Regions from separate parts of the Streptomyces sp. NPDC054872 genome, predicted to be linked through region 2. Evidence: riboswitches for the same ligand, from Rfam matches in the RefSeq annotation. Region 2 holds a riboswitch; each other region holds the start of a gene.
What was found. Region 2 has a riboswitch for cobalamin ahead of metE (5-methyltetrahydropteroyltriglutamate--homocysteine S-methyltransferase). Riboswitches for the same ligand answer to the same signal wherever they lie in the genome.
Positions count from the first base shown of each region.

Region 1 (10,308 bases), on a different contig from region 2:
ATGGACCGCGCCCGCCGCCGCACGAGTCTTCAGGCGCTCGGCAAGCTGACCGAGAAGGTCGACGGAGCTCCCGGCGTCCGCCGCATCATCCACGACCCACCACTCATCGAACCCGTGAGCGCCCCGGACCTCGCCGCGCTCCGCAAGATCTTCGGCGACTACCGCTCCACGCTCTCCGAGGAGCGCCGACTCCTCCTGGACCGCTACCACTTCGTGGACGCCGCGCGGAAAGTCGTCGGCGTGGGCAGCGTCGGCACCCGCTGCTATCTCGTGCTCCTCGCCGGGCGCGACGTCGGGGACCCGCTCTTCCTCCAGATCAAGGAGGCGGTCCGCTCGGTCGTCGAGGAACACCTCCCGGCGGGCCCGTACGTCCACCCCGGCCACCGGGTGGTCGCGGGCCAGCGGCTCCTCCAGGCGGCCGGCGACATCTTCCTCGGCTGGATGACGGGACCCCGTGGCCGTGCCTTCTACTGGCGCCAACTGCGCGACATGAAGGGCTCCGCCGACGTCGAGTCGATGTCCCCCGCGGAACTGCGCGCCTACGCCGGTCTCTGCGGCACGGCCCTGGCCCGCGCCCACGCCCGCTCCGGCGACCGGATAGCCATCGCCGCCTACTTGGGCGGCGGCGACACCTTCGACCGGGCGATGGCGGACTTCGCGCTGCTGTACAGCGCGCAGAACGCCCGGGACCACGCGGCGCTGACCGAGGCGATCTCCTCGGGCCTGATCGACGCCGCGGGGCGGGAGGGCGGGGACGGAGCCGCGAACGCCTAGCGGATCTCGTCCGGGACCACCGTCAGCCACCGCTTGTCCGCGGTGACCTTCTGGCCGAGCTCCCGCTGCCGGTCGGCGTTCTCGCGCTTCATCCCGTCCAGCTCCTTCATGTACGAGTCCTTGCGGTTGACCCAGACCCGTGCTCCGCCGTGCTCCACGTCCGCCGAGTGGAACAGCATCGGCCCGTCGCTCTTGGGGGTGTCGCCCGCCACCAGGACGGGCTTCTTCCACTCGTCGATGTACGTGTTGATGGCCGCGGGCTTGCCCTGGAACCAGGTCATGGGCGCCCACAGGTGCGGCGTCAGCTCATGCCCCGCGAGCTTCTTCTGGTCGAAGCGGCCTTCCGCGATCTCCTTGCGGGAGCTGGTGACCTCGCCGGTCTTGCGGTTCTTGAGCTGCAGGCCGACACCGATGACGTTCTCGGGCTTCACGTCGTAGCCGTACTTGGGGTCGGAGAGGACCATGCGCACCAGATCCTCGCTGGCCGCGCTGACGACGTAGACCTCGATGCCGTGCTCGCGCAGCGTCTTGTGGAGTTCCTGCATGCCGGTGAAGAACTCGGGCGGCTTCACCTCGGTCTTCGTCAGCTTCCCGTCCGCGTAGTACTCGGCGGGGATCGGCTTGTCGTGGGCCAGGAGTTCGTCGACGTACCCCTTGAGCTCCTTCAGCGTGAAGCCGGAGAAGATCTGCGCGACCCACGGATAGCAGACCTGGTCGTCGACCTCGCAGAGCCGGTTGTAGTAGCTGTAGAGGCTCTCCTTGTGCTTCGCCGTGTCCTTGAAGGGGATGATCTTCAGCGACGGGTCCATCGACTTGCGGGTCAGCACCCCCTTCATCTCCAGGAAGGGCAGGAGGGACTCCTCCAGGTCGTTGCGGTACGTCGTGTTGTCCGCGTCGAAGACGGCGTACGCGCCCTTGTCCTCGTTCTTCGCGATGACCTTGCCCAGCTTCTTCGCGACGGGCTTCGGCCAGTGCTTCAGCTCGGACGTCGCGGCCTTCGCCGTCCTCGCCGTCTTCGCGGAGGCGTCCGCGGCCGTCGCGTCCTTGCTCGGCCAGAGCGCCGTCCCCGCCAGAACGGCCGCGGTGAGCGCGCCCGCCGTGCCGATGACGGCCAGCTTGCCCTTTGCCTTTGATGCCATGGTTCCGTGCCCCCTGAGAGCGGTCTGCGCCCCGTCCGGAGCGGCGGGTCATCGTATGAGGTCACGCCAGGGATTCCCATGATCGACATCACCGGACGGAACGGGCATGGGACCTGCGCGCGCGGGTAGGGGAGATGGACGCACGCCCTGATTCCGGGCCTGCTCCGGAGCGCCGTCCGTCGCATACTGGAAGGCATGGAGACCGTCTCCCGGGAGTTCGTGCGGGCCGCCCCGCGGCTCGACGGCATGGTGGTGTCCGCCGTCGGCTACCGCACGCTCGGCGAGCGGCCGGGCCTGCACCGCGGCCTGCCGTCCCCGTACCTGACGCTGATCTTCTCCCTCGACGGCCCCGTCGTCACCGGCCGCACCCCCGAGCAGGCGGGCGGCCGCGACGCCGACCGCACGGACATCGTCCTCGGCGGCCTGCACCAGTCCCCGGCGTACGTCGTACGGCCCGAGCACGAGGCGGGCATCCAGCTCGCCGTGCACCCGCTGGCCGCCCGCGCCCTGTTCGGCGTACCGGCGGCGGAACTCGCCGGTGAGCTGGTGACACCCGGCGCGGAGGTGATGGGGCGCCGCGCCGCCGAACTGCGGGAGCTGCTGTGCGAGCAGGGCGGCTGGGAAGAGCGGTTTGCCTCCCTGTCCGCCTACTTGAGGCAGCGCGCGGCCGCCGACACCTCCGCCGGCTCCGTGCGCCCCGAGGTCGGCGAGGCCTGGGCCTGGCTGGCCCGGCACCGCGGGGTGGGCACCTTGCGCGGACTCTCCCGGCACGTCGCGCTCAGCGAACGCCGCCTCACCACCCTCTTCCGCGCCGAGACGGGCCTGAGCCCCAAGCAGGCGGGACGCCTGATGCGCTTCCAGCGCGCACGGAACGCCGTCGTACGCCCCGTCGCGGCGGGCGCGACCCCTGACCTGGCCCGCGTCGCCGCCGACTGCGGCTACTACGACCACTCCCACCTGGTGCGGGACTTCCGGCAGTACACCGGTGCGAGCCCCAGCGCCTGGCTGGCCGAAGAGTGCCGGAATATCCAAGCCGGGAGCTATGGCGGGGGCGAAGAGTAGGACTCATGAACACGACCGAGAAGCAGAACCAGCAGCCCCTGCCCGCCTCCACTCCCGCCTCCGAGGAGCGCGCCCCCGCGGTCTGGCCGACCCTCCAGGCGCACGACGCCCCCGCGCTGATCGACTTCCTGGTCGGCACCGTCGGCTTCCTGCGCACCGCCGTCTACGAGGACGGCGACCGCGTGGCGCACGCCGAGCTCGACTGGCCCGAGGGCGGTGCGATCATGCTCGGCTCGTACGACGAGAAGTCCCAGGACTGGTGCCTGAAGCCCGGCACCTTCGGCGCGTACGTCGTCACCGACCGCGTGGACGACCTCTACCAGCGGCTCAGCACCGCGGGCGTCGAGATCATCCGCGAGATCGAGGACCAGCCGTACGGCAGCCGGGAGTTCGCGATCGCCGACCCCGAGGGCAACAAGTGGTCCTTCGGCACCTACCGCGGCGCACCGAGGCCCCAGCAGCCGTCCTGACCTCGCGTGATAGCTTGCGCACGCCAGTCAACCCACACCAGGGCCAGGGAATCCGGTGCGAATCCGGAACTGACGCGCAGCGGTGAGGGGGAACGGGCGGGGCCACGGCCACTGGGCGTCCACGGACGCCTGGGAAGGCGCCCCGCCCGGCCGATCCCCGAGTCCGAAGACCTGCTGGCACCTTCGTCCGCACACCGGGCGGCGGAGGTGACGAAGCAGGCCAGGCTCCGCGTATGAGCCGTGAGACTCAAGGGATCTCGTGTCCTCCACCACCCGTCGTGCACGTACGGCTGCTCTTCTCGCCACGGCCTTGGCCGTCACCCTGACCTCCTGCGGCGGCTCATCGGGGACCCCCGGCACGTCCACCGCGGACGACAGGGCCGCCGGCTACCCGCTGACCCTCACCTCCTGCGGCGAGAAGGCGGAGATCAAGGCGCCGCCGCGGCGAGCGGTCTCCCTCGACCAGGGCTCCACGGAGATCCTGCTCTCCCTCGGTCTCGCGGACCGCATGGCCGGCACCGGCACATGGACGGACCCGGTGCTGAAGGGCCTGGAGAAGGACAACGCCAAGGTCGACCGGCTCGCCGACCGCTACCCCTCCTTCGAGAAGGTCCTCGCCCAGGAACCGGACTTCGTCACCGCCTCCTTCGTGGCGACGGTCAGCAAGGGCGGCGTCGCCGACCGCGCCAAGTTCACCGAACTCGGCGTACCCGCCTACGTCTCGCCCTCCGACTGCGCGGGCAAGGACAACAGCGGCGACGGCGACGGCAAGCGGGTCAAGACGCTGACCATGGACACGGTCTACGGCGAAGTGCGGGGCCTGGCCAAGGCGTTCGGGGTCGACAAGCGCGGCGAACGGCTGATCGCCGACCTCAAGGGCCGGGTGGCGAAGGCCACGAAGACCATCGAGGACGGCAAGGCGGCCGACACGTCGCTCCTCTACTGGTTCGCCAACTCCGACGCGCCCTACATCGCCGGCTGCTGCGGCGCCCCGGGCATCATCACCCGCGAACTCGGCGTGCGGAACGTCTTCGACGACACCCGCGACGAGTGGCCCCAGATCAACTGGGAGACGGTGGCCGACCGCGACCCGGACGTCCTGGTCATCGGCGACCTCACCCGAAAGTCGCAGACGGCCGAGAGCGCGAAGAAGAAGATCGAGTTCCTGGAGTCCAACCCGGTCACCAAGAACCTGACCGCCGTGAAGAAGAAGCGGTACGTGCTGCTGAGCGGCCAGGCCATGAACCCGACGATCCGCACGGTGGACGGCATCGAACAAGTCGCCGCCGCACTGCTCGACTTCGGCCTCGCCAAGTGAGGACGGCCGCCCCGGGCGGCATACGTTCCGCCCTGCTCCGGACGGCCGGCCTCGCCGCCCTCGCCCTCTCCGTGGCGGTGGCCGTCACCATCGGCCCCGCGGACATCTCCGTACCCGACGTGTGGTCGGCGGTCGCGGCGCACCTCGGCTGGGGAGAGGCGAAGCTGACGCCCATCCGGGACGGCATCGTCTGGAACCTGCGCATGCCGCGCACGCTCCTCGCGGCGGTCTGCGGCGCGGGCCTCGCGGTCTGCGGAGCCGTCCTCCAGTCCCTCCTGCGCAACCCGCTCGCCGACCCCTTCGTGCTCGGCGTCTCCTCGGGGGCGTCCACGGGCGCGGTCGCGATCGTCGTCCTGGGGGTCGGCGGGGGAGTGGTGTCGGTCTCGGCGGGCGCCTTCGCCGGGGCCCTCGTCTCGTTCGCGCTCGTGCTGCTGCTCAGCCACACCCTGGGCGGGAGCACCGACCGGGTGGTGCTCTCCGGGGTGGCGGCGATGCAGCTCTTCTCCTCGCTCACCTCGTTCGTGATCCTGACGTCGGGCGACGCGGAGACGACGCGGAGTGTCCTGTTCTGGCTGCTCGGCTCGCTGAGCGGGGTGGGCTGGACGGACGTCGCACTGTGCGCGGCGGTGCTCTTCGTGGCCCTCGCCGTCTGCCTGACGCAGGCCCGCACCCTGGACGCGTTCGCGTTCGGCCAGGACGCGGCGGCGACGCTGGGCGTCCACGTGACCCGTATCCGGCTGCTCCTCCTCACCACCACGGCCCTGCTCACGGCGGCACTGGTCAGCAGCGCGGGCGCCATCGGTTTCGTGGGCCTGGTCCTGCCGCACGCCGCCCGTGCCCTGGTCGGCTCCGGGCACGCACGTCTGCTCCCGGTGACGGCGCTCGCGGGCGCGGTGTTCCTTGTGTGGGTGGACACGCTGGCCCGCACGGTCCTCGACCCCCAGGAGGTCCCCGTGGGGGTGGTGACATCGCTGATCGGCGTCCCGGCGTTCGTCCTGGTCCTCTACCGCACGAGGAAGACCACATGACCCCGCACACCGACTCGGGCCTACGGGCGGACCGCGTGACCAGGACAGCCGCGGGCCACCTCATCATCGACGGAGTGACCCTGGCGCCGCCCCCCGGCGCCACGGTCGGACTCCTCGGCCCGAACGGCTCGGGCAAGTCCACCCTCCTGCGCATCCTGGCGGGCGTGCTGGCCCCGACGTCAGGGGTGGTCACGCTGGACGGCGATCCGTTGCGGGACGTGGGCCGCCGCACGGTGGCGCGCAGGGTGGCGGTGGTGGACCAGGACGCCACCACGCAGGTCGAGCTGTCCGTGGAGGAGGTCGTACGACTGGGCCGCATCCCGCACCGCAGGGCGTGGTCGCTGCCGACCCCCGAGGACGAGGACGCGGTACGGGAGGCGCTGACCCGCACGGGCCTGTCCGACCGTGCGGCCCAGTCCTGGCACACGCTCTCCGGCGGCGAACGCCAACGGGTCCAGATAGCGAGGGCGTTGGCGCAGACACCCCGGGAACTCCTCCTGGACGAACCCACGAACCACCTGGACATCCACCACCAACTCGACCTCCTGGCCCTGGTCGCGGACCTCCCCCTGACCAGTGTGATCGCCCTCCACGACCTCAACCTGGCGGCCATGTTCTGCGACCACGTCCTGGTCCTGCGCGAGGGAGCGGCACACGCGTCGGGCACACCGTCCGAAGTGATCACGGAGGAATTGATCGCGAAGGTGTACGGGGTACGGGCGGAAGTCACGCGACACCCGGCGGAGACCTACCCGTCGATCCGCTTCCTGCGCGCCTGAACCCCGCGCCGCCCGTGTCAGCGGCCCCGGACGATCTGCTCGGCCCGGAACCTGAGCTTGGCGTCGGCGTCCTCCAACAGGGCGGTGGCGGCGCCCAGTTGGACAGCACCGCCCTGCGCGCAGAGCAGTCGGAAGGCGGCGACACGGGTGGGCCGGGGCAGCTCGGGCCCGATACGCGCCGTCAACCACTCGGTGGGCAGCTGCCGCGCGCAGGGCAGCAGCGCCGCGCAGGCCTCGCGGGCGACGGCGGGCGCGGGGTCGTCCAGGAGCGGCCGCAGCCGCTCGGTGGCCGCGACGTCGAGCACCCGCAGCCCGGCCACGGCACGCGCCCGCACCGCGGCCACCGGATGCCCGAGCAGCGGCAGCAGCAACGCGGCGTCCGCACGCGCACCGCACTCGCCGAGACCGACGGCCGCGCCGGGCGGCAGAGCCGGGTCGTCGGGCTCGGCGCACCACTCCCGGTAGAGCGGCAACGGATCGGAGCCCGCCTGCTTCAGCACGTAACGGGCACAGGCCCGCACGAGCGCCGAACGATCGACGAGATACGACCGCGCCTCCTCCGCCCGCCCGACGCGCCGCAGAGCGGTGACCCCGGCGGACCGGACACGGGGGCTGCGCGCCGCGAGCAACGGCAGGACGACGTCGCCGTACGCACGCTCATCAGGCCGCTCGTCCAGGCGCTCACCCATGCTCACGCCCGCGAGTGCGGCGTCGGCGCAGAGGTTCTGCACGACGACATCGCTGTCGAGGGCGGCGGTACGGGCCAGCTCGGCGACCGGCAGGACGTGCTCGTCGACGGCGATGCGATGGGCGAAGCGGCGTACTCCGGTATCCCCGTGTCCGAGCAACGACAAGAGCCGTGCGCGGCCCGCCGCCCCACTGACGACCTCTCGCATCAACCCGACACCGAAGACCCCGCGATCCCGGCGCCCCACCCGCAGCAACACGGGCGCGAGCGCGGCCAGCTCCGCGGTGCCGAGCCCGGGCAGCGCCTCACGCACCAGGCCGCGCGCCTTCTCCCGTACGGGCGCGGCCCAGTCGGCACAGCGGATGACGACCAGCGGCAGAAGCACCGGATACGCCGCGGCCCGCCGCAACGCGGCCTCGCGCACCCGGCCGTCGCCGGCGCACAGATCGAGGGCGGTCCGACTCTCACCGGGCTCCAACGCGTCCCACCGCGCATACATGTCGCGCACGTCGGCATCGAACGCGATCCAGGCGGAAGGCTCCGAGACATCGAGCACCTCCCGCAAGGGAGCCCCGCGGACAACCCGCAGCAGCTCGGCCTCCCTACCCCCGTCGAACCAACTCATCCCCACCGCGCCCCCGTTCATCGCCCCCATGAGAGGGCGATCGTAGGCTGCGCCCCCGCCCCGGGTCGCCCGAAATACCGTCGCCCCTTCAGCCGCGGCCGGCGACCCACCCACCGGTGACGCAGGCGTCAACCTCAGCGGCGCAGGCGGTGGGCGGCGGCCAGAACGCGCGTGACCACCGGGGTGGCGGCCGCACCGAGCGGGGTGTCCGTCGCGCGGATCCAGCCGACCGTCCGCATGGCCAGGGTCAGGACCTCGCTGCCGCGCCGGCGCATCCCCGCCTCGTACCGGCTGACGGCGACGGTGAGTTCGGTCGTGCCATCGGTGACGTCGCACAGCTGGTCGACCAGGGCGGCGGCGTCGCGGATGGCCGCGCCGGCTCCCATGCCGGCGGTCGGCGGTGTCGCGTGAACGGCGTCGCCGAGCGCGGTGATCCGGCCCGCGGGCCAGGGGGCGAGATCCCTGGCCCGGGTCGAAGCGGCGTGGAAGCGGTACGCGGCCACGGTGTGCGGGACGGCGGCGGTGATGACGTCGAGGGTGCGCCTGGACCAGCCGCGTTCACGGAAGCAGGCCAGGAGAGCGGACTGCAGGTCTTCGGCGCGCAGCTCGCGCAGGGCATCGGTCGCCGCGGATTCGGGGAGCATGGCGCCCCAGATGTAGGTGGGGCCACTCGTGACGGCCGCCCGCAGCTCGGGGGCGTCGAGGACGGCGTTGCCCACCGGGTCGAGGAAGCCGACGTACAGAGCCGCGCCCCGGGGCCCGCACGCGAGGCTGGAGCGCGGCCCCAGGCGCTCTTGCTCGCTCGGGCTCAGGTCCTCGCGGCGTGTCCGGCCGGAGAAGCCGACGATGCCTGCCCGGCTGCTGGTCGGACCGCCGGCCAAGTACCGGGCGACCAAGGAGTGCGCGCCGTCCGCGCCCACCACCAGATCGGCCGGCACGGGATCGGTGTCGTCGAAGTACACCTCGGGGGTGCCGTCGGCGCCCCGCCCGACGCCGGTGACCTTGCGCCCCAACCGGAGGTCGTCGCCGACCGCCTCGGCGAGGAGCGTGCGCAGGGTGACGCGGTCGATGTCCACTCCGGACTCGTCGCTGAGATCCGGGCCGCGCCCGATCATCCGGCCGTGCCGGTCCCACAGCACGTCGCGGTCGCGCAGCCGCAGCGCGGAGGCGGACGCGAGCAGCCGCTCCACGGTCCGCGGCGCGACCAGCTTCCGCAGGGCTGCCTGCGCCTGTGCGTGCAGGGTGATGTGGTAGCCCCCGGTCACCGTCACGTCGGTGTCGCGATCGAACACCGTCACCTCGTACCCCCGTCGGCGCAGCCCCGCGCCCAACGCGAGGCCACCGATCCCGCCACCGACCACCACGACCCGCATCTTTCGTTCCCCGCATCCCTCGGCGCCGTTCCTTCCTTGACGACCTTGGCAGGGGTGGTGGACACCGAGTGGCCAGTACTGGCCTACGTTGGGGCGATGGCGACCACCTCACGGCGCGCGCTGCGGCTGCTCTCCCTGCTCGGAACGCGCCGGCAGTGGCCGCTGCGCGAACTCGCCGAACGGCTCGGCGTCAGCGAGCGCACCGTCCGCCGCGACATCGAGACGCTGCGGCAGCTCGACTACCCGGTCACCACCGTCCACGGGCCCGACGGCGGCTACCGGCTCGGCGCCGCGCACGCGCTCCCGCCGCTGCGGTTCGACGAGGACCAGGCGCTCGCCGTGGCGGTGGCACTGCAGACCGCTCCCCGTACGGTCTTCGGCCTGGGTGACGACGCGGCGCGGGCGCTCGCGCTACTCGAACAGGTGATGCCTGCGCGGCTGCGGGCGTCGATGGAGTCGCTGCGGCTGACCAGGCTGCGGAACTACTGGGAGTTTCCGGGGCCGCCCATCGACCCGGATGTGCTGACGGTCGTGGGGGCCGCGGTGCGGCGCCGCCACGAGCTCGTCGTCGAGCTTCCGGGGGCTGACGGCACCAGCCGTGTCGAGCCCCACCATCTGGTCGTCTGGGCCGCTCGCTGGTACCTGGTCGCCTACGACCTCACCGACGGAGCCTGGCGGGTCCACCGGGTCGACGGGCTGCGCGTCCGCCCGACGACACAAGGGTTCGCCGCCCGCCGGCCGCCCGCGGAAGGCCTCGCCCCGTTCGTCATGAACAGCCATGACCGGGGCGACACGCTCGCCGAGTGGCCCTGTACGGGCAGCGCCCGGCTCGACCTGCCCGCCACCGTCGTCGCCCGCTGGGCCCCGGGCGGCTCGGTCATCGAAGACCTGGACCCCGGCCACTGCCGCCTCACCCTCGGCGCCTGGTCCTGGGCCGGCGTCGCCGGCCTCCTCGCCACGTTCGACGCCGGCCTCACGGAGATCCGCCCACCCCAACTCGTCGACGCCTGCCGTCGGCTGTCACAACGGCTCGCGTACGACCCGGAGCGCCA
Region 1 covers NZ_JBSGYY010000021.1:3,192-13,499, reverse strand. Annotated here, with positions in the region: gene ACWGIH_RS24680 (DUF2252 domain-containing protein) at 1-774, shown strand, start outside; gene ACWGIH_RS24675 (haloacid dehalogenase-like hydrolase) at 771-1,913, opposite strand; gene ACWGIH_RS24670 (helix-turn-helix domain-containing protein) at 2,109-2,975, shown strand; gene ACWGIH_RS24665 (VOC family protein) at 2,981-3,445, shown strand; cobalamin riboswitch at 3,453-3,638, shown strand; gene ACWGIH_RS24660 (ABC transporter substrate-binding protein) at 3,705-4,763, shown strand; gene ACWGIH_RS24655 (FecCD family ABC transporter permease) at 4,760-5,791, shown strand; gene ACWGIH_RS24650 (ABC transporter ATP-binding protein) at 5,788-6,570, shown strand; gene ACWGIH_RS24645 (hypothetical protein) at 6,588-7,913, opposite strand; gene ACWGIH_RS24640 (FAD-dependent oxidoreductase) at 8,018-9,256, opposite strand; gene ACWGIH_RS24635 (helix-turn-helix transcriptional regulator) at 9,353-10,308, shown strand, end outside.
Region 1: another riboswitch for cobalamin. It lies ahead of ACWGIH_RS24660 (ABC transporter substrate-binding protein); the one in region 2 lies ahead of metE (5-methyltetrahydropteroyltriglutamate--homocysteine S-methyltransferase).

Region 2 (10,308 bases):
GACCGGGTCAGGATCACCACCGCCGACCCCGACCCGACGCTCCCGCTGCGCCTGTCGAGCCCCGGCCTCGCCGTGCTCTCCCCGAAGGCGTACGCGAAGGGCGGCAAGGTCAGCCCGGTCGGCACCGCCACCGGGCCCTTCGAGCTCACGAAGACCACCGGCGCCACCGCGGCCACCCTCGACCGCTTCGACGACTACTGGGGCGGCCGCGCCCAGGCGTCCGGCGTCGACGCGCGGTTCATCGCCGACGGCACCGCGCGCACCAACGCCCTGCGCACCGGCGAGGTGGACATCGCCGAGGCCGTCCCCGTCTCCCAGGCCGCGTCCCTCGACAAGGGCCACGGGCGCGAGACCGCCACGGCACGCACCACGGCCCTCCAGCTCAACACGGAGCGTGGCGCCTTCAAGGACCCCGGCCTGCGCGCCGCGGCCCGCGCCGCGATCGACACCTCCGCGCTCGCCGAGGACGTCTACGAGGGCCACGCCGACACCGGCAAGGGCATCTTCGGCCCCGCCCTGAACTGGGCCGACGGAAAGCGCGAGAAGCCCAAGGGCCGGGCGGGGGCGACGGCACCCGGCGGGAAGTCCATCACCCTGGGCACGTACGACAACCGGCCCGAGCTCCCCGAGGTCGCGCAGGTGCTCAAGCAGCAGCTGCAGAAGGCCGGATTCAAGGTGACCCTCGAGGTGCGCGAGTCGTCCCGCATCGAGGGCGACGCCCTGAACGGCACGTTCGACGCGTTCGTCGGCGCCCGCAACACCATGCTCGACACCGGCGACCCCGTGTCGGTTCTCGCCAGCGACTACACCTGCGACGGCAGCTACAACCTCTCGCAGCTGTGCGACACCTCGGTCGACAAGGCCGTGCGGAAGGCCGAGCACACGGCCGACACCGCGAAGCGGCAGGACGCGGCCATGGCCGCCGAGGCCGCGATCCTCGGCACCGACGCCGTCGTGCCGCTGGTCCACCAGCGGATCATCACGGGCGTCGGCGGCTCCGTACGCGGCGAGATCCTCGACCCGTACGAGCGGACGCTGGTCGCCGCCGGCACCAGGCGCTGAGGGCGGCATGCGCAGGAGCCTCGCCCGCACCGGCGGACCGGTGCTGCTGTGGCGCGTGGTCCTCGGCGCGGCGCTGCTGTGCCTGATCGGCCTGCTGCCCTGGCTGTCGCGCACCGACCCGGCGCTCACCGTGCTCAAGGCGCGGGCGGCGGAGCGCACCCCCACCCCCGAGGCCCTGGCGGCCGTCCGCGGCGAACTCGGCCTGGACGAGGGCCCGTTGCGGCTGCTCGGCCAGTGGACGGGCGGGCTCCTGCACGGGGACGCCGGGAGGTCGTGGATCTCCGGTGAAGCGGTGCTGCCCGCCATGGTGCAGGCCCTGGGCGTCTCGCTGCTGCTCATGTCGGCGGCGCTGGTGGTGGCCGTCGTGACGGCGGGCGCGGTGTGCTCCCGCACCCTGTGGCTCGGCTCCCGTCGCCGCCTCTCCGGGCGCCGCACCTCAGGTGGCGGGGCCGCGGTCGTCGCCGCGATGCCCGAGTTCCTGACCGCATCGGTGCTCGCCACCGTGGTCGGCGTACATCTGGGGTGGCTGCCCGCCCTCGGCTGGTACGGGCCCCAGTGGCTCGTCCTGCCCGCGCTCTCGCTGGGGCTGCCCGCCGGTGCCCTGCTCGGGCGGCTCATCGACGACCTGCTGCCCGGCGCCTTCGCCGAACCGTGGACGCGGGCGGCCGCGGCCCGCGGCATCCCGAGCGGACGCATCGCGCGCCAGGCGCTGCGCCGCTGCCTGCCCGGCCTGCTGCCGAACGTCGGCCTCTTCCTCGTGGGCCTGACCGGTGGCGCGGTCGCCGTGGAGCAGATCTTCGACATCCCCGGGCTCGGCCGCACCACGCTGCAGGCCGCGGTGGCGCAGGATCTGCCCGTCCTGCAGGCCGGAACCCTCGCCCTCGTCCTGCTCGCCGCCGTGGCGGGCGGCCTCTTCCGCCTCGCGTCCCGGCTCACGAGCGGTCCGGCGCTGCGGGACGGAGCCCTGCCCACGCTGCATGTCCCGGCGCCGCCCGCACCCAGCCGGCTGCCGCTGCTGTACGGCGGGGTGCTGCTGGGCGTCATCCTCTTCAGCCTGGCCCGGGATCCTCTCGCCCTGGACACCGCGGCCCGGCTCCAGGCACCCTCCTCGGCGCACCCGTTCGGCACCGACGCCCTGGGTCGCGATGCGCTGGCGCGCGTCGGGCACGGCGCCCTGCACACCCTCGCTCTGGCCCTGGGGATCAGCGCGTTCGCCCTGGTGGCGGGCATCCTGCTCGGGCTGCTGCCGCGCTTCTCCGGCCCGCTGCTCGACACGCTGAACGCGATACCGCCGACGCTCGCGGGACTCCTCGTCGCCGGTGTCGCGGGCAGCGGAGCGGCCACCCCCGCGATCGCCGTGGCCGCCGTCGCCTGGGTCCCGCTGGCCGCCCACACCGCGGCCCTGCTCGACCAAGAACGCGCCACCTTGCACCTGACGGCGACCCGGAGCCTGGGGGCGGGGCGGCGCCACCAGCTGCGGCACCATCTGCTGCCCGCGGTGCTGCCGCCCGTCACCCGCCACGCGCTGCTGCGGCTCCCCGCCGTCGCGCTGGCCCTGGCGGCCCTCGGCTTCCTCGGCCTCGGCTCCCAGCCCCCGTCCCCCGAGTGGGGCCTGCTGCTCGCCGAGAACCAGCCCTACGCCGAGCGCGCCCCCTGGGCCCTCCTCGCTCCGGCGGCCGCGCTCGCCCTCCTGGGAGCCTGCGCGGTGACAGCGGCGGGCGGGGTCCCGGCCCCCCGGTGGCTGCGACGCCGACGACGGCCCGACGCACCCCCTCGCCCGCACGAAGTACCGCTCGCGGAGAGGGACTTGACGACATCAGGAGCGGCCGCCGGGTGAGCCATCGACGTCAACTGTCGCCGCCCACGCGGCTCCGGCCCGCCGAGCGGCCACGACGCGAACGGACCTGGCCGCACCTGTCGCCCCTCCTTCGCCTGCTGATCCTGACCCAACTCGCCTTCAACATAGGCTTTTTCGCCGTCCTGCCCTTCCTGGCCGAGCATCTGGGCGCCGTGATCGGCATGGCGGGCTGGCTGGTCGGTCTGGTGCTCGGCCTGCGGACCTTCAGCCAGCAGGGGCTGTTCGTCGTGGGCGGCGCCCTGACCGACCGGTACGGCGTGCGGCCGGTGGTGCTCACCGGCTGCCTGCTGCGGATCGCCGGCTTCGCCTGGCTCGGTTATGCGCAGCAGACCTGGTCGGTGATCGGCGCGGTGCTCCTCATCGGGTTCGCCGCCGCCCTGTTCTCCCCCGCCGTGGAGTCCGAGGTCGCCCGGCAGGCCGTGCTCTGGGAGGAGTCGGGCCGCGGCCCGCGCACCCGTGTCCTGGCCCTGCTCACCGTGGCGGGCCAGGCCGGCGCGTTCCTCGGTCCGCTCGTCGGCGCGCTGCTGCTCTCCGTCGACTTCCGCACCGTCTGTCTGGCCGGGGCGGGGGTCTTCGTCCTCGTCCTCGCCGGGCACCTGTGGCTGCTGCCGCAGCGCATCCCGGGGCGTGCGCGGATGCGCGTACGAGGAGGTGTGGGCGAGCTGTTGCGCAACCGCCGGTTCCTGGCGGTGTGCTGTGCCTACGGCGCCTATCTCCTGGCGTACAACCAGCTCTATCTCGCCCTGCCGGACGAGGTGGAGCGTACGGCAGGGTCGCAGGCGCCGGTCGCCTGGCTCTTCGCCCTCTCCTCCCTCCTTGTGGTGACCACGCAGCTCCCGGTCACCCACTGGGCGGCGGGGCGCCTCGACGAGCGCCGCTCGATGGCGGTGGGGCTCGTGCTCATCGCCGTCGGGTTCGCCGTCGTGGCCGTCGCGCGGCCGGCCGCCTGGACCGGCGTGGCCGGGCTGCTGCCCGCCGCCGGGTTCGTCGTCCTGCTCACCTTCGGCCAGATGCTGGTAGCCCCCGCCGCCCGGGCCTGGGTCCCGGATCTCACACCCGACGGCAGGCTCGGTCTCTACACCGGGGCGCTGTCGTCGGTCTCCGGCCTGATCGTCCTCGCGGGCAGCGCCGTGACCGGCTCGCTCCTGGACGCCGGGCTGCCGCCGTGGGTGCCGTGGCTCGTGCTCGCCGCGATCCCGCTGCTCGCCGTGACGCTGCTGCCGGGCCGCGCCCGGGCCGGGGGCCGGTCAGCCGGCTGACGCGCCGGGCAGCGCCGACACCGTGAGGGCCGCCAACTCCTCGGGGGTGCGCGGCCCGCCGCCCGCCTCGGCCAGCAGGCCCTTCGTCCGCAGCAGCTCCGCGACGGCGATCCCCCAGGGCAGGCGAAGGCCCGCCCGCGCGAGGAGTTCGCGGTGCGCGAGCATCTCCGCGACCGGCCCGGTGCGTACTCCCGAGGGGGTGAGCAGGGCCGCGTCGTCGGCCCAGCGGAGGGCCAGGTCCACGTCATGGGTGGCCATCACCACGGTCGTTCCCGCGTCCCGCAGGCCTTGCAGAGTGGTCAGGAGGCGTTCCTGGCCGTCGGGGTCGAGTCCCGCGGTCGGCTCGTCGAGGATCAGGACGCGGGGTCGCATCGCCACGGCGCCCGCGATGGCCGTGCGCTTGCGCTGGCCGTAGGAGAGCAGATGGGTGGGGCGGTCCGCCAGCGCGCTGATGTCGAGCGCGGCGAGCGCCTCGGCGACTCTGCCGCGCACCTCGGTGTCCGGCAGCCCCAGGTTCAGCGGCCCGAAGGACACGTCCTGTTCGACGGAAGCGGCGAAGAGCTGGTCGTCCGGGTCCTGGACCACCAGCTGAACGGTGGTGCGCAGCCGGGTGAGCCCCTTGCGGTCGTACGTCACGGGGGTGCCCCCGAGCGTCAATCCGCCCTGGTCCGGGCGGAGTCCGCCGCTCAGGAGCCGCATGAGGGTGGTCTTGCCGCTGCCGTTGCGTCCGAGCAGCGCGAGGGCGCGCCCCTCGGTGACGTCGAAGTCCAGGCCGCTGAGGACGGTGGGCCCGTCCTCGTACGCGTAGGAAGCGGCGCGCAGGGCGACCAAGGACCCGCTCGGCTCGCTCATGGGAGAACCCTTTCCAGTACGAGAGTGAGGACCGTGAGGCCCCCGAGGAGGGCCGCGCTCGCAACCACGAAGGGCCGCGAGATCCTGGCGTCGGGCACCAGCACCCGCAGGGTCCCGTCGTATCCGCGTCCGGCCAGCCCGGCCTGCAGCCGGCTCGCCCGGTCGAAGGCCCGTACGAACGCGGTGGCGCCGAGACCGCCGAGGGAGCGCCAGGTGGCGGCCCGGGTGGTGTGGCCGAGCCGCGCGGCCTGCGCCTGCCGGATCCGGCTCATGGAGTCCAGGAGCAGGAAGCTCATCCGGTACATGACCAGGGCCACGTCCACGACCGGCGCCGGTACGCCCGCCTTCACCAGGCGGGGCAGCAGGTCCGACATGGGGGTGGTGAAGGCGAACAGCAGGACGCCGAGCGAGGCCGCCGACGTGCGCAGGAGCAGTCCGCCCGCCCGCTCGGGTCCGCCGTCCGCGAGCGTGACGAACCCTTCGGGCGCGCCCAGTTGGACGATCAGGGTCAGGGCGCCGGTGACGCAGAAACCCAGGGGCACGCGGTAGGCGCGCCACAGTTTGCGCGGCGGCACACCGGCGGGTCCGAGCAGCACGGTGAGCGCGGCGACGAGGACCAGGGCAGCACCCGGCCAGGGCGGCAGGGAGACGGCGAGGACGGTGAGGCCGAGCCCGAGCACGGCTTTGTCCACGGGGTGGCGGCGGCGCCAGCGACTGCTGTGCGCCGCCGCGTCGATGGGCAGCACGCCGGGTCAGACCTGCCCGGTCCCGGCCCGGGAGCTCTCCCCGTCGGCGGTCCGCTCCTCCGCGGCCCCCTCCTCCGCGGCCGCCTCGGTCCGCGCCGCCTCGGCACCCTGGCGGCGTCCCCTGCGCAGACCGAAGTAGTAGGCGAGGACGCCCGCGCCGAGCGCCGCCTGCAGCGCGAAGAGCGCCGACTCGATCTCCCCGGAGGGGGGTTCGTACAGCGGCGAGAACCAGGGCTCGTAATCCGGCTCGATCTCGGTGATCGCGGTCTCGGCCTGGGCGTCGGACCCGGCGAACGGCTCCTTCTCGTCGTCGCCGAGACCCAGCGCGAGCGGCAGCACCGCCAGCGCGGCGACGATGAGGAGGAGCAGAGCGTTGATCTTCGTGTTCCGGCTCATCAGGCGCTGGCCCCCGTCTCCGTCTCGGTCTTGCTGTCGGTGGTCTTACTGTCGGTGGCCGCCTTCGCGGACGGCTTCTTGCCCTGGAGCAGCACGCCGAGCCGCGTGAGCTCGCCCTTGCTCGACTGCACGAGCAGCCGCATCACCACGACGGTGAGCAGTCCCTCGCTGACCGCGAGGGGGATCTGCGTGACGGCGAAGATGCCGCCGAACTTGCCCAGGGCGCCGATGAATCCGCTGCTGGGGTCCGGGAACGCCAGGGCGAGCTGGACGCTGGTGACGCAGTACGTGGACAGGTCGGCGACGAACGCGCCGAAGAACACGGCCACCATGAGCGGCACGTCGTACCGCTTCAGGAGCCGGTAGACGGCGTATCCGGCCCATGGACCGACGATCGCCATGGAGAACACGTTGGCGCCCAGCGTGGTGAGCCCGCCGTGGGCGAGCAGCAGCGCCTGGAACAGCAGCGTGATGGTGCCGAGCACCGCCATGATCGGCGGCCGGAACAGGATCGCGCCGAGCCCGGTCCCCGTCGGGTGCGAGCAACTGCCCGTGACGGAGGGGATCTTCAGCGCGGAGAGGACGAAGGTGAACGCTCCGGACGCACCCAGGAGCAGTGTGCTCTCCGGGTGTTCCTTGACCTCACGGGTGAGGGAGCGGACTCCGTGGACGACGAACGGCGCGGACGCTACGCCCCAGGCGATCGCGTGCGCCGGCGGGAGGAAACCCTCGGCTATGTGCATGGCTAAGCAGACCCTCTCCAGCACCTCGTGGATGGACAACGCGCCTTGGCCGGTCTCCTGGCTGACGGGTCGTACCGACCGGACTCCGCCTTCCCGGGCGCGTGTTGCGCCCAGTGGCTGCCGCGAGGGCTGGAGCCGGACTTCCCGATCACAGTGGCGAGGGCCGCACCGGCATCACACCGATTTCCCGAGCACCAAGGCGTGGTGACCCTAGTGCGGAATCGAGTGGCCTGACAACTTGCGGGACCGCCTCACCTGTGGCACGCGCGAGCGCACATGACCAGGGCGTACGCCCCTGGTCAGCCCATGTGCACCAGCCTGTGCGCGCCCGTCGTACGCCCCTTCGCGCATGTCCCCGCCCGTCGGGCCCCTTCCCCTCCGTGTCTCACCTCACGGTCCGGAATGTGATCAGTACCGCCCCAGGAGCGCGACCACCCTTTAGCCTGATCCGTGCAGCTGGTTCGCCCTGTCCGCCAGGCAGAGGTGTCGTAAGAGGGAACCCGGTGGGAATCCGGGACTGCCCCGCAGCGGTGAGTGGGAACGACCGCCGTCATACGCACTGGATCCGAGCATGGACCCGGGAAGCGACGGCCAGTAGGGGTCTGCCTCGGCAGATGTGCCCGCGAGTCCGAAGACCTGCCCGTTGCCCGCATGTGATCCCTCATGTGCGGACATCCCGGTGACCTCGTGGGCGGGTCGGCGTACAGATCAGGTGGAGCAAGCACCGCGCGGTTGGCGCGTGTCCGTCCGCCCGGTCCGTCATCCCTTCGCGTCCGTGTCCCGTCCCCGGGATGCTCAGGAGTCATCTCGCGAAGGAGATTTCCGTGACAGCGAAGTCCGCGGCCGCGGCAGCACGGGCCACCGTGTACGGCTACCCCCGCCAGGGCCCCGACCGGGAACTGAAGAAGGCCGTCGAGGGCTATTGGAAGGGCCGTGTCAGCGCCGACGCCCTGCGGGAGACCGCGGCGCGGCTGCGCCGGTCCACCTGGCGGCACCTGGCCGACGCCGGCATTCACGAAGTGCCGACCGGCGACTTCTCGTACTACGACCATGTCCTGGACACCAGCGTCATGGTCGGCGCCATCCCGCACCGGCACCGCGAGGCCGTCGCCACCGACCCCCTCGACGGCTACTTCGCGATGGCCCGCGGCACGCAGGACGTGGCGCCGCTGGAGATGACCAAGTGGTTCGACACCAACTACCACTACCTCGTGCCGGAGCTGGGCCCCGACACCGTCTTCGCCGCCGACTCCGCCCAGCAGGTGGCCGAGCTCAAGGAGGCCGTCGCGCTCGGCCTCGCCGCACGCCCGGTCCTCGTCGGCCCGGTGACCTATCTGCTGCTCGCCAAGCCCGCGCCCGGCGTGGCCGCCGACTTCGAGCCGCTCACGCTCCTCGACCGGCTCCTTCCCGTGTACGCGGAAGTCCTCGCCGACCTGCGCGCGGCGGGCGCCGAATGGGTGCAGCTCGACGAGCCCGCCCTGGTCCAGGACCGCACCCCGGCGGAGCTCAACGCCGCCGCCCGCGCCTACCGCGACCTCGGAGCGCTCACGGATCGGCCTCGACTCCTCGTCGCCTCCTACTTCGGCAGGCTCGGCGAGGCCCTGCCCGTGCTGGCCAAGTCACCGGTCGAGGGACTCGCCCTGGACTTCACGGAGGCCGCCGCCGGCCAGTTGCAGGATCTCGCCGCCGTCGGCGGACTGCCCGGCAAGCGCCTCGTCGCGGGTGTCGTCAACGGGCGCAACATCTGGATCAACGACCTGGAGAAGTCCCTCTCCACCCTGGCCACGCTCCTGGGCCTCGCCGACCGGGTCGACGTCTCCGCGTCCTGCTCCCTGCTGCACGTCCCGCTGGACGCCACCGCCGAACGGGACATCGACCCGCAGGTGGCCCGCTGGCTGGCCTTCGCCCACCAGAAGGCCACCGAGATCGCCACGCTGGCGCGTGCCCTGGCCCAGGGAACGGACACCATCACGGCCGAACTGGCCGCCAACCGCGCCGACCTGGCGTCCCGCTCGGGTTCGGCCCTCACCCACGACCCGGCGGTACGCTCCCGTGTCGCCGCCATCACGGACGCCGATGCCCGTCGCGTCCACGCCTATCCGGAGCGTGCGGCGGCCCAGCGGGCCCGCCTGAACCTGCCACAACTGCCCACGACCACCATCGGTTCGTTCCCCCAGACCACCGAACTGCGCACCGCACGCGCCGACTTGCGCGCGGGCCGCATCGACGCGGACGGCTACGAGGAACGCATCCGCGCGGAGATCCGCGAGGTCCTCGCCTTCCAGGAGAAGGCGGGCATCGACGTCCTGGTGCACGGCGAGCCCGAACGCAACGACATGGTGCAGTACTTCGCCGAACAGCTCACCGGCTATCTCGCCACGCAACACGGCTGGGTCCAGTCGTACGGCACCCGCTACGTACGCCCGCCGGTCCTGGCGGGCGACATCTCACGGCCCGAACCGATGACGGTGCGCTGGACGTCGTACGCCAACTCCCTCACCGACCGCCCCGTGAAGGGCATGCTCACCGGACCCGTCACCATGCTCGCCTGGTCCTTCGTCCGCGACGACCAGCCGCTGGGTGACACCGCGCGGCAGGTCGCCCTGGCCCTGCGCGACGAGGTCAACGACCTGGAGGCCGCGGGGACTTCGGTCATCCAGGTGGACGAGCCCGCGCTGCGCGAGACGCTGCCGCTGCGCGGCGCCGAGCATGCCGCGTACCTGGAGTGGGCCACGGAATCCTTCCGCCTCACCACCAGCGGCGTGCGACCGGACACCCAGATCCACACGCACATGTGCTACGCCGAGTTCGGTGACATCGTCCAGGCCATCGACGACCTCGACGCCGACGTCATCAGCCTGGAGGCGGCCCGCTCACACATGCAGGTGGCACGCGAACTGGCCGAGCACGGCTACCCGCGCGAGGCGGGCCCCGGCGTCTACGACATCCACTCCCCCCGTGTCCCGAGCACCGAGGAGGCAGCGGCCCTGCTGCGCAAGGGACTTGAGGCCATCCCCGCGGATCGCCTGTGGGTGAACCCGGACTGCGGCCTCAAGACCCGCGGCTGGCCCGAGACCAAGGCCTCCCTGGAGAACCTGGTCGCGGCGGCACGGGAGGTGAGGGCGGAGCTGCCTTCGGGCTCCTGACCGCGAAGTGTGAGTGGGGGCGGTCATGTGCGAATCGATAGCCGCCCCGCTCCTTCATCGAGCGCCACCTGCGCACCCTGAACCCCGCCCTTGGGCCCCTCACCCCCCATCCGCATGAGCCACCCGGGACAACAGCCCATGCAACTTCTCCCGCTCCTTGGGACCGAGCGGGGCCAGCAGCTCATCGGTGACCCCCCGCGCCACCTCAGCGGACTCCCGCAGGAAGTCGTGGCCCGCGGGGGCGAG
Region 2 covers NZ_JBSGYY010000014.1:7,062-17,369, reverse strand. Annotated here, with positions in the region: gene ACWGIH_RS18750 (ABC transporter substrate-binding protein) at 1-1,062, shown strand, start outside; gene ACWGIH_RS18745 (ABC transporter permease subunit) at 1,070-2,899, shown strand; gene ACWGIH_RS18740 (MDR family MFS transporter) at 2,914-4,179, shown strand; gene ACWGIH_RS18735 (energy-coupling factor ABC transporter ATP-binding protein) at 4,168-5,031, opposite strand; gene cbiQ (cobalt ECF transporter T component CbiQ) at 5,028-5,777, opposite strand; gene ACWGIH_RS18725 (energy-coupling factor ABC transporter substrate-binding protein) at 5,784-6,173, opposite strand; gene ACWGIH_RS18720 (energy-coupling factor ABC transporter permease) at 6,173-6,916, opposite strand; cobalamin riboswitch at 6,947-7,130, opposite strand; cobalamin riboswitch at 7,357-7,574, shown strand; gene metE (5-methyltetrahydropteroyltriglutamate--homocysteine S-methyltransferase) at 7,741-10,062, shown strand; gene ACWGIH_RS18710 (MarR family winged helix-turn-helix transcriptional regulator) at 10,162-10,308, opposite strand, start outside.

Region 3 (10,308 bases), on a different contig from region 2:
CGAGCGCCCGCAGGAACTGGTGGCGCATCGCCGCCGCGTTGCCGAAACCGGCACGCCCGGCGATGGCGTCCACCGTCTCGTCCGAGCCTTCGAGCAACTCCTGCGCCAGGAGCACGCGTTGGCGCAGGAGCCAGCGGTAGGGCGTGGTGCCGGTCTCCTGCTGGAAGCGCCGCGCGAAGGTGCGCGGCGACATGTGCGCGCGCTCGGCGAGCCGCTCGACGGTGATGTCCGTGTCCAGATGGCGCTCCATCCAGGCGAGCACCCCGCCCACGGTGTCGCACGCCGTGCGCGGCAGCGGCCGCTCCACGAACTGGGCCTGTCCGCCGTCGCGATGGGGCGGCACGACCATGCGCCGGGCCATGGCGTTGGCGACCTCGGTGCCGTGTGCCTGACGCACGATGTGCAGGCAGGCGTCGATCCCGGCGGCGGTCCCGGCCGAGGTGATGACCGGCCCCTCGTCCACGTACAGGACATCGGGCTCGACCCGGGCGAGCGGATACCGCACCGCGAGTTCCGTGGCGTGCCGCCAGTGCACGGCGCAGCGGCGGCCGTCCAGGAGTCCCGCGGCGCCGAGCACGAAGACGCCGGAGCAGACGGACAGGACGCGGGCCCCGCGGTCCACCGCCCGGCGCAGGGCGTCGAGCAGGTCCTCGGGGTACTCGCGGTCCACGAACGCCTGGCCTGCGGGAACGGTGATGAGGTCGGCCTCTTCGAGCCGGTCGAGGCCGTACGGAGTGGTGATCGTGAACCCGGCGTGATTGCTCAGCGGCCCGCTCTCCGCGGCGACCACCGCGAAGTCGTACGCGGGAAGGCCCGCGTCACTCCGGTCGAGCCCGAACACCTCGCAGACGACACCGAGTTCGAAGGGATTGACGCCGTCGAGCAGCACGGCTGCCACGTTCTTCAGGGTCCCGGCCTTCAGCATGTCGCCAGTGTGCCGCAGGAGTGGCAGTAAGTCGATGGTGTGTGGCAGTCCTGCCACTGACGCGCGGGCCCGGCGCGCAGGACAGTGAGGACATGAACACATTCCTCGGATACGTGACCGTCCTGGCCGTCCTCCTCCTGCTGGCCGCGCCCTCGCTCGTCGGGTACGTCCACGACCGCCGGATCGACCGCGAACTGCGTGAGGCCCCCCGCGCCCCACGCAGCTCGCGGCAGTCTGAGGCCCTAGAACTCGTCGTCGAAGGAGACCGAACCCTCGACCGCGACCTGGTAGGCCGAAGGGCGCCGCTCGAAGAAGTTGGTCAGCTCCTGGACTCCCTGGAGTTCCATGAACGAGAACGGGTTTGAGGAGCCGTAGACGGGAGCGAAGCCCAGCCGCTGGAGCCGCTGGTCGGCGACGCACTGCAGGTACTCGCGCATGGAGTCGGTGTTCATGCCGGGCAGGCCCTCACCGCACAGGTCGCGCGCGAACTGCAGCTCGGCCTCGACGGCCTCCTTGAGCATGTCCGTGACCTGCGTCTGCAGCGCGTCGTCGAAGAGCTCCGGCTCCTCCTTGCGGACGGTGTCGACGACGTCGAAGGCGAAGCTCATGTGCATCGTCTCGTCGCGGAACACCCAGTTGGTGCCGGTGGCCAGGCCGTGCAGCAGACCGCGCGAGCGGAACCAGTAGACGTAGGCGAAGGCGCCGTAGAAGAAGAGCCCCTCGATGCACGCGGCGAAGCAGATCAGGTTCAGCAGGAAGCGACGCCGGTCCGCCTTGGTCTCCAGGCGGTCCATCTTCTCGACGGAGTCCATCCACCGGAAGCAGAACTCGGCCTTCTCGCGGATGGAGGGGATCTCCTCGACCGCGTCGAAGGCCGCGGCGCGGTCCTCCGGGTCGGGCAGATAGGTGTCGAGCAGCGTCAGATAGAACTGGACGTGCACGGCCTCCTCGAAGAGCTGACGGCTCAAGTAGAGCCGGGCCTCGGGGGAGTTGATGTGCTTGTAGAGCGTGAGCACGAGGTTGTTGGAGACGATCGAGTCGCCGGTGGCGAAGAACGCGACCAGGCGGCCGATCATGTGCTGCTCGCCGGGCGAGAGCTTGGCGAGGTCGGCGACGTCCGAGTGGAGGTCGACCTCCTCGACGGTCCAGGTGTTCTTGATCGCGTCGCGGTAGCGCTCGTAGAAGTCCGGGTAGCGCATCGGGCGCAGGGTCAGCTCGAAGCCCGGGTCGAGGAGGTTCTTCTCGGCGTTCGTGGTGGAGCTCATTACTGGCAGGCCTCGCAGGACTCGGGGTTTTCCAGGGAGCAGGCGACGGCTTCTTCGGCCGAGACCTGTGCGGGAACGGGGGCGGGAGCGGACTCGGCGCTCTTGCCGGCCGCCGCGCGGGCGATGCGGGTCGCCGGGCGCGAACGCAGGTAGTACGTGGTCTTCAGACCCTGCTGCCAGGCGTATGCGTACATCGAGGAGAGCTTGCCGATGGTCGGCGTCTCCAGGAACAGGTTCAGGGACTGCGCCTGGTCCAGGAACGGCGTGCGCGCGGCGGCCATGTCGATCAGGCCGCGCTGCGGGATCTCCCACGCGGTGCGGTACAGCTCGCGCACCTCGGCGGGAATCCAGCTGAAGCCCTGTACGGAGCCGCTGGATTCGCGCAGCGCCTCGCGGGTCTGGGCGTCCCAGACGCCGAGCCGTTTCAGCTCCTCCACCAGGTAGGCGTTGACCTGGAGGAACTCGCCGCTCAGCGTCTCGCGCTTGAACAGGTTGGAGACCTGCGGCTCGATGCACTCGTACACGCCCGCGATGGACGCGATCGTGGCGGTCGGCGCGATGGCGAGAAGCAGCGAGTTGCGCATACCGGTCGCGGCGATACGTTCCCGCAGCGCCGCCCAGCGCTCCGGCCAGGTCAGCTCGACGCCGTAGTGGTCGGGGTGCAGGACGCCGCGCGCTGTGCGGGTCTTCTCCCAGGCGGGCAGGGGGCCATTGCGCTCGGCGAGGTCGGCGGACGCCTCGTACGCGGCGAGCATGATGCGCTCGGCGATACGCGTCGAGAGGGCACGCGCGGCGGGGGAGTCGAAGGGCAGCTTCAGCTGGAAGAAGACGTCCTGCAGACCCATGGCGCCCAGGCCCACCGGGCGCCAGCGGGCGTTCGACTTCCCGGCCTGCTCGGTCGGATAGAAGTTGATGTCGACCACGCGGTCGAGGAAGGTGACGGCGGTACGGACGGTCTCGTCGAGCCGCTGCCAGTCGATGTCACCGGCGGCCGTGTCCACGAACGCGCCGAGGTTCACCGAGCCCAGGTTGCAGACTGCCGTCTCGCCGTCGTCCGTGACCTCCAGGATCTCCGTGCAGAGGTTGGAGGAGTGGACGGTGTGGCCGGGCTCCGCCGTCTGGTTGGCGGTGCGGTTGGCGGCGTCCTTGAAGGTCATCCAGCCGTTGCCGGTCTGCGCCAGGGTGCGCATCATGCGGCCGTACAGCTCGCGGGCCGGGATGGTCTTGCGGGCCAGCCCGGCGGCCTCGGCCTTGCGGTAGGCCGCGTCGAACGCGTCGCCCCACAGGTCCACGAACTCGGGCACGTCGGCCGGGGAGAACAGCGACCAGTCCTGGTCGGCGGCGACCCGGCGCATGAACTCGTCCGGGATCCAGTGCGCCAGGTTGAGGTTGTGCGTGCGGCGCGCGTCCTCACCCGTGTTGTCGCGCAGCTCCAGGAACTCCTCGATGTCGGAGTGCCACGTCTCCAGGTAGACAGCGGCGGCACCCTTGCGACGGCCGCCCTGGTTCACGGCGGCGACGGAGGCGTCCAGGGTCTTCAGGAACGGAACGATGCCGTTGGAGTGCCCGTTCGTGCCGCGGATCAGCGAACCGCGGGCGCGGACGCGGGAGTACGAGAGGCCGATGCCGCCCGCGTGCTTGGAGAGGCGCGCGACCTGGTGGTAGCGGTCGTAGATGGAGTCCAGCTCGTCCAGCGGGGAGTCGAGGAGGTAGCAGGAGGACATCTGCGGGTGCCGGGTGCCGGAGTTGAAGAGCGTCGGCGAGGACGGCAGGTAGTCCAGGCGGCTCATCAGGCGGTACAGCGCGGCGACTTCGTCCACCGAGCGCGTGGAGCCGTCCTCGGCCAGACCGCTCGCCACGCGCAGCATGAAGTGCTGCGGGGTCTCGATGACGTGCCGGGTGATCGGGTGGCGCAGGAGATAGCGGCTGTGCAGGGTGCGCAGGCCGAAGTAGCCGAAACGGAAGTCGGCGCCGTCCTCGAGGGCGGCCTCCACGAGACCGTCGAGGCGCTCCGCGTGATCGGTGACGAACGCGGCCGTACGGTCCGCGATCAGACCCTCGCGGTGCCCCACGGCGACCGAGTCGGAGAAGGACCGCACGCCCTGCGACGCGGCCTCGTCCCGGATGCTGAGGCTGAGGAGCCTGGCCGCGAGCTGCGAGTACGTCGGGTCCTCGGAGATGAGGCCGGCCGCGGCCTCGGTCGCAAGCTCCCGCAGCTCCGCCACATCAGCCTTGGCCGAGCGGCCCCGCAGCGCGGCGGCGGCGACCCGGCCGGGGTCGGCGTCGGGGAGGTCGGCGGTGAGGTCGGTCAGGGTACGCAGCAGCGCGGTTCCTGGGCCGTCGGCGGTCTGCTGACCGCCGGTGTTCTGCGCTGACGCAGGTTCGGCTGGCGCGATGGTCACGTGGAGCACTCCCTCGCTCGGCTCAGGGCCTTGGGGAGGGGTGAGTGACACACGGGGGCCCGCCCTGGGCAGGGCTGCGCTCCGCGTCCACCAGCCCATTCCACGAGGCCCGGACGTCGTCGGCACCCGGACCGGTCGGAACGGATGCGCTGTCGACAGGTCTTCGGACTAGAGAGCACGACAAATGCGCACTCATACACCGTTGCGGGACAGTTCCGGACTTGCACCGGATTCCCCTGCGGCGACAGCGAGCACGAGCATACATCTTGTGCTGGCTCTGGGAGTCAGCCCCACATCTTGTGTCGGCGCGCGTATCCCCTAGGGTGGCGCCGAACTGATGGGCGACCAGGGGGAGACGGCGTGCGAGGGCGGGGCGCGGGCTGTGCGGCGGTGGTGCTGATGCTGCTCACCGGGTGCGGGGAGGGCGGCGAGAAGGCGGAGACGAAGCCCGCGCGCCCCCCGGCCACGGCGGCCGGAGTCGACGGAGACGTGGACCCCGGCAAGGTCTTCACGGACGCCGAGCTGAAGGCGGCGCTGCTGCCGGCGAAGGCCGTCGGCGCGCGGGCCAAGGTGGTCAACGGCACCACGGGCGGCTTCAACCAGCACTACGGGGGCGGCGACTGGGGCGGGTGCGAGGCCGGCCGCGGGGCGAGCGCGGAGCTGTCCGGCATGCGGGGAACCAGCGCCGGCCACATGATCCTTCCCTTCCCCGGCGCGATCGCCGACGAGGGGGACCCCGTCCTCTCCCAGACCTTGGTCTCGATGCCGGACGCGCGGGCCGAGCGCCACGTCGAACTGCGCCGACAACTCCACAAGGTGTGCCCCAGCGTCACCGTGGACACCGAGGCGGCCCCGGTGGTGGAGCATCACGTGGCCGAGGACCTGCCGGGCATCGGCGACGAGGCGATCCTGGAGAGCACGCGGTACGAGGGCGGCGACGACTACGACGAGGAGACCCGGTACTACAAGGCCGAGGTGCGGGTCGGCGGCGTGCTCGTCCTGGTGGACGCGGGCCCGCACAAGGACCTGGTGATCTCCTCCGCGGCCAAGGCGGCGGGGCGGGTCAGGACCGGGCTCTACAAGGCCTCGTAAGACCTCCTGATCCGCACACGACAGCGGGCCGCCGGAGTCGGATCCGGCGGCCCGCGTCACGTACGTACGGAGAGGACTCAGTGCCCGCCCGGCGCTCCCACCGTGGCCGGCGGCAGCTCCTCCACGACGCCGGGGTCGCCCGCGTCCGCCGTGTAGTCGCCGGGAGACGTCTCGTCGATGCCGTCAGGGGCCTTCATGGCGCGCAGGACGAAGGTCATGACCACGGTGACCACCACGTTCAGGACGAACGCCGTGAGGCCGATGTAGCCGATCTCGCCGATGCCCGGGATCTCGTCGGACGAGCCGCCGAAGTGCTTCTGGGTGGGCGAGGCGACGCCGTACGCGGCGGCCGTGCCGTAGACCATGCCGACCGCCCAGCCCGCGAGCAGCGCCCAGCGGTGGAACCACCGCGTGAACAGGCCGCCGACGAGCGCGGGCATGGTCTGCAGGATCCAGATGCCGCCCAGGAGCTGGAAGTTGATCGCGACCGTCTTGTCCATGGTGAGGACGAAGGCGAGCGCGCCGACCTTCACCAGGAGCGAGACCAGCTTGGAGACCTTGGTCTCCTGCGCGGGTGTCGCGTCCGGCTTGAGGAAGTCCTTGTAGATGTTCCTGGTGAAGAGGTTCGCGGCGGCGATGGACATGATGGCGGCCGGCACGAGCGCGCCGATGCCGATCGCCGCGAACGCGACGCCGGTGAACCAGTCGGGGAACATGTTCTCGAACAGCTGCGGGATCGCCAGCTGGCCGTTCTCGACCTTCACCCCGGCCGCGATCGCCATGAAGCCGAGCAGCGCGAGCAGACCCAGCATCAGCGAGTACAGCGGCAGGATCGTGGTGTTGCGGCGGATCACGTCGCGGCTCTTGGAGGAGAGCGTCGCCGTGATCGAGTGCGGGTACATGAACAGCGCGAGCGCGGAGCCGAGCGCGAGCGTGGCGTAGGTCCACTGCCCGGCCTCACCCGGCGCGAGACCCGCGACGGGCTTGCCCGCCGCGTCGTTCGCCGCCGAGAACTTGTCGTTCGCGGCCTGGAAGATCTCGTCGAAGCCGCCGAGCTTGATCGGGATGTAGATGATCGCCACGGCGATGACCAGGTAGATCAGACCGTCCTTGACGAACGCGATCAGCGCGGGCGCGCGCAGGCCCGACGAGTACGTGTACGCGGCGAGCACCGCGAACGCGATCAGGAGCGGCAGGTCCTTGATGAACCAGTTCGTGTCCGGGCCGCCGCCGACGCCCATGACGTCGAGCACGGCCTGGATGCCGACCAGTTGGAGCGCGATGTACGGCATCGTGGCGAGGATGCCGGTGACCGCGACGGCCAGCGAGAGCCCCTTGGAACCGAAGCGTCCGCGCACGAAGTCGGAGGTGGTCACGTATCCGTGCTTGTGCGAGACGGACCACAGGCGCGGCAGGAAGGTGAAGATCAGCGGGTAGACGAGGATCGTGTACGGCACCGCGAAGAAGCCGGCCGCGCCCGCCGCGTAGATCGCCGCCGGGACGGCCACGAAGGTGTACGCCGTGTAGAGGTCGCCGCCGAGCAGGAACCACGTGACCCAGGTGCCGAACGACCGGCCGCCCAGGCCCCATTCGTCCAGGCTCTCGGTCTCGGCCTTGCGCCAGCGCGCGGCCAGGAAGCCCATCGCCGTGACGGCGGCGAAGAAGAAGATGAAGACGGCGAGGGCGATGCCGTTGACGCCGCCCGTGTCCGCTGCGAGCTCGTTCATCGGGTCGCACCCCCCTGGGCCTGCTCGGCCTTGCGGGCGCGCTGGTCACGCTGCCACAGCTTGTAGGCGATCATGGTGAGAGCGGTCGAGATGACCACCCACAGCATCTGGTACCAGTAGAAGAACGGGATGCCTATGAAGGTCGGTTCGACCTTCGCGTAGGAGCTCACCCAGAGCATCGCCACGAACGGCGCGACGAGACAGAGGGCAACGACCACCCGGACCGGCGTGATCACCGGTCTGCTCACTTCAGGCGCATCTGACACTTCGCGGCTCCGCTCCCTCGCTTATCCCACCTTTAACGTGCGGGAAATCTAAGCGAGAGGATTGATCTATGGAACCCCCGTCCGGATACCGGACGCGTCGATGTGCCTGGTCGGCGCGGGCTCAGCAGCAGCGGAACCCTTGCCTCGGGTCGGACTCCTGGCGGTCCGTCCGCATTCGCTCGAACTCCCGCCGGGAGGGGACGGATGCCCCGGGATGGGTCCTCCGCGTGTGCTCCACATAACGGTCGTACGCGGACTCATCGGTCAACTCCCGGGCGTACCACCGCACCCAGCGCAGGCCGCGCAGCACCCACGTCATGACGGGACCTGCGCGTCGTCGGACGACCTTGCCTTCGCCGCCGCCAGTTCGGCCTTCTCCTCCGGTGTCGCGATGAGCCCGGCGGGCGCGGTCAGCTTCGACTCCACGTACTCGGCCTCGCTCAGCTTCGACGACTGCGGGTTGCGGACGTGCTTCACGCAGATCCGTGCCGCGTCCGCGATCACGACGATGATGAGCAGGGCGAGAGCGGCCGAAAGGACGCCGTCCACGGTGGAGTTGGTGACGACGGTGTGCATGTCGTCCATGTTCTTGGCCGGTGGCAGGACCTTGCCCGCGTCGATGGCGTCCTGGTAGTTCGAGCGCTGCTGGAAGAAGCCCACACGCGGGTCGCTGGAGAACACCTTCTGCCAGCTCGCGGTGAGCGTCACCGTGGCGTCCCAGGCGAGCGGAATGCCCGTGATCCAGGCCCACTTGAGGCGCCCGGACTTCACCAGGAGCGTCGTGCAGACGGCGAGCGCGACCGCGGCGAGGAGCTGGTTGGAGATGCCGAAGATCGGGAAGAGCTGGTTGATCCCGCCGAGCGGCTCGTGCACGCCCACCCACAGGAAGTAGCCCCACAGGCCGGTGACGGCCGCGCTCGTGATGATGAGACCGGGCTTCCAGCTGACGTTCTTGAAGGGCTTGTAGACGTTCCCGAGCATGTCCTGCAGCATGAACCGGCCCACGCGCGTGCCCGCGTCGAGCGCGGTCAGGATGAACAGCGCCTCAAACATGATCGCGAAGTGGTACCAGAACGCCTTCATGGAGCCGCCGGTGACCTTCGAGAAGATCTCGGAGACACCGACCGCGAGCGTGGGTGCACCACCGGTGCGCGAGAGCAGCGAGGACTCCTCGACGTTCTTGGCCGCCTGCGCGAGTTCCTCGGGGGAGATGGAGTACCCGAAGTTCGCGACCGCCTGGCTGGCTGCCTGGACGTTGTCCCCGATGACGCCGGCGGGCGCGTTCATCGCGAAGTACAGCCCGGGGTCGATGATGCTGGCCGCGACGAGCGCCATGACCGCGACCGACGACTCCATCAGCATGGAGCCGTAGCCGATCATCCGGATCTGCGTCTCCTTCTGGACCATCTTCGGTGTGGTGCCCGAGGAGATCAGCGCGTGGAAGCCGGACAGGGCCCCGCAGGCGATGGTGATGAAGACGAACGGGAAGAGCGACCCGGCGAAGACGGGCCCGTCGCCGCGTGAGGCGAAGTCGGTCACCGGGTCCATCTTCATCGTCGGCAGCGTGATGACGACGCCGAGCGCGAGCAGCAGGATCGTGCCGATCTTCATGAACGTGGAGAGGTAGTCGCGCGGCGCGAGCAGCATCCACACCGGCAGGATCGAGGCGATGAATCCGTACGCCACCAGCCAGATGACCAGCGTCGAGGGCGCCAGCGTGAACGTGTCCGCGAGGGACGACTCGGCGACCCAGCGCCCGGCGACGAGCGCGAGGAGCAGCAGGGTGATCCCGATGAGGGAGACCTCGCTGACCCGGCCGGGGCGCAGGATCCGCAGGTAGAAGCCCATGAAGAGCGCGATCGGAATGGTCATCGCGATGGAGAAGGTGCCCCACGGTGAGTCCGCGAGCGCGTTGACGACGACGAGCGCGAGCACTCCGAGCAGGACGATCATGATGGCGAACGCGGCGAGCAGCGCGGCGGCCCCGCCGAAGGGCCCGATCTCCTCGCGCGCCATCTGACCGAGCGACTTGCCGTCGCGCCGGGTGGAGAAGAAGAGGACGACCATGTCCTGCACGGCGCCCGCGAAGATCACTCCGACGATGATCCAGATGGTGCCCGGCAGGTACCCCATCTGCGCGGCAAGGACGGGCCCCACCAGCGGCCCCGCGCCCGCGATCGCCGCGAAGTGGTGCCCGAGCAGGACACGGCGGTCGGTCGGGTGGAAGTCGATGCCGTTGTCCAGGCGCTCCGCCGGGGTGGCCCGCTTCTTGTCGACCCTCAGGACGCGGACGACGATGAACTTGGAGTAGAAGCGATAGGCGATGGCGTACGAGCCGAGGGCCGCGGCCACCATCCAGGCGGCCGACACCTCCTCGTCGCGCGAGAGCGCGAGGACGGTCCAGCCCGCGGCGCCGACCAGCCCGACGAGGGTCCAGATGACGATGGATCGGGGATTCGCTGTGCGCACCGGCTCGTCCTCCCGTTCATCATGCGATGACGGGAGGAACGTAGAGCAGCAAGGTGATCTGCGCCAGACCCCGGAAGAGTCCTTTGGGAGGAACGGGTCAGTCCGTGGGGCGCTTGAGGCGTGCCACGAACTTGTAGCGGTCGCCGCGGTAGACCGAGCGGA
Region 3 covers NZ_JBSGYY010000004.1:119,880-130,187, forward strand. Annotated here, with positions in the region: gene ACWGIH_RS06385 (helix-turn-helix domain-containing protein) at 1-925, opposite strand, end outside; gene ACWGIH_RS06390 (ribonucleotide-diphosphate reductase subunit beta) at 1,168-2,190, opposite strand; gene ACWGIH_RS06395 (ribonucleoside-diphosphate reductase subunit alpha) at 2,190-4,592, opposite strand; cobalamin riboswitch at 4,730-4,853, opposite strand; gene ACWGIH_RS06400 (hypothetical protein) at 4,953-5,684, shown strand; gene mctP (monocarboxylate uptake permease MctP) at 5,762-7,411, opposite strand; gene ACWGIH_RS06410 (DUF3311 domain-containing protein) at 7,408-7,677, opposite strand; gene ACWGIH_RS06415 (YbdD/YjiX family protein) at 7,799-7,996, opposite strand; gene ACWGIH_RS06420 (carbon starvation CstA family protein) at 7,993-10,146, opposite strand; gene ACWGIH_RS06425 (GntR family transcriptional regulator) at 10,244-10,308, opposite strand, start outside.
Region 3: another riboswitch for cobalamin. It lies ahead of ACWGIH_RS06395 (ribonucleoside-diphosphate reductase subunit alpha); the one in region 2 lies ahead of metE (5-methyltetrahydropteroyltriglutamate--homocysteine S-methyltransferase).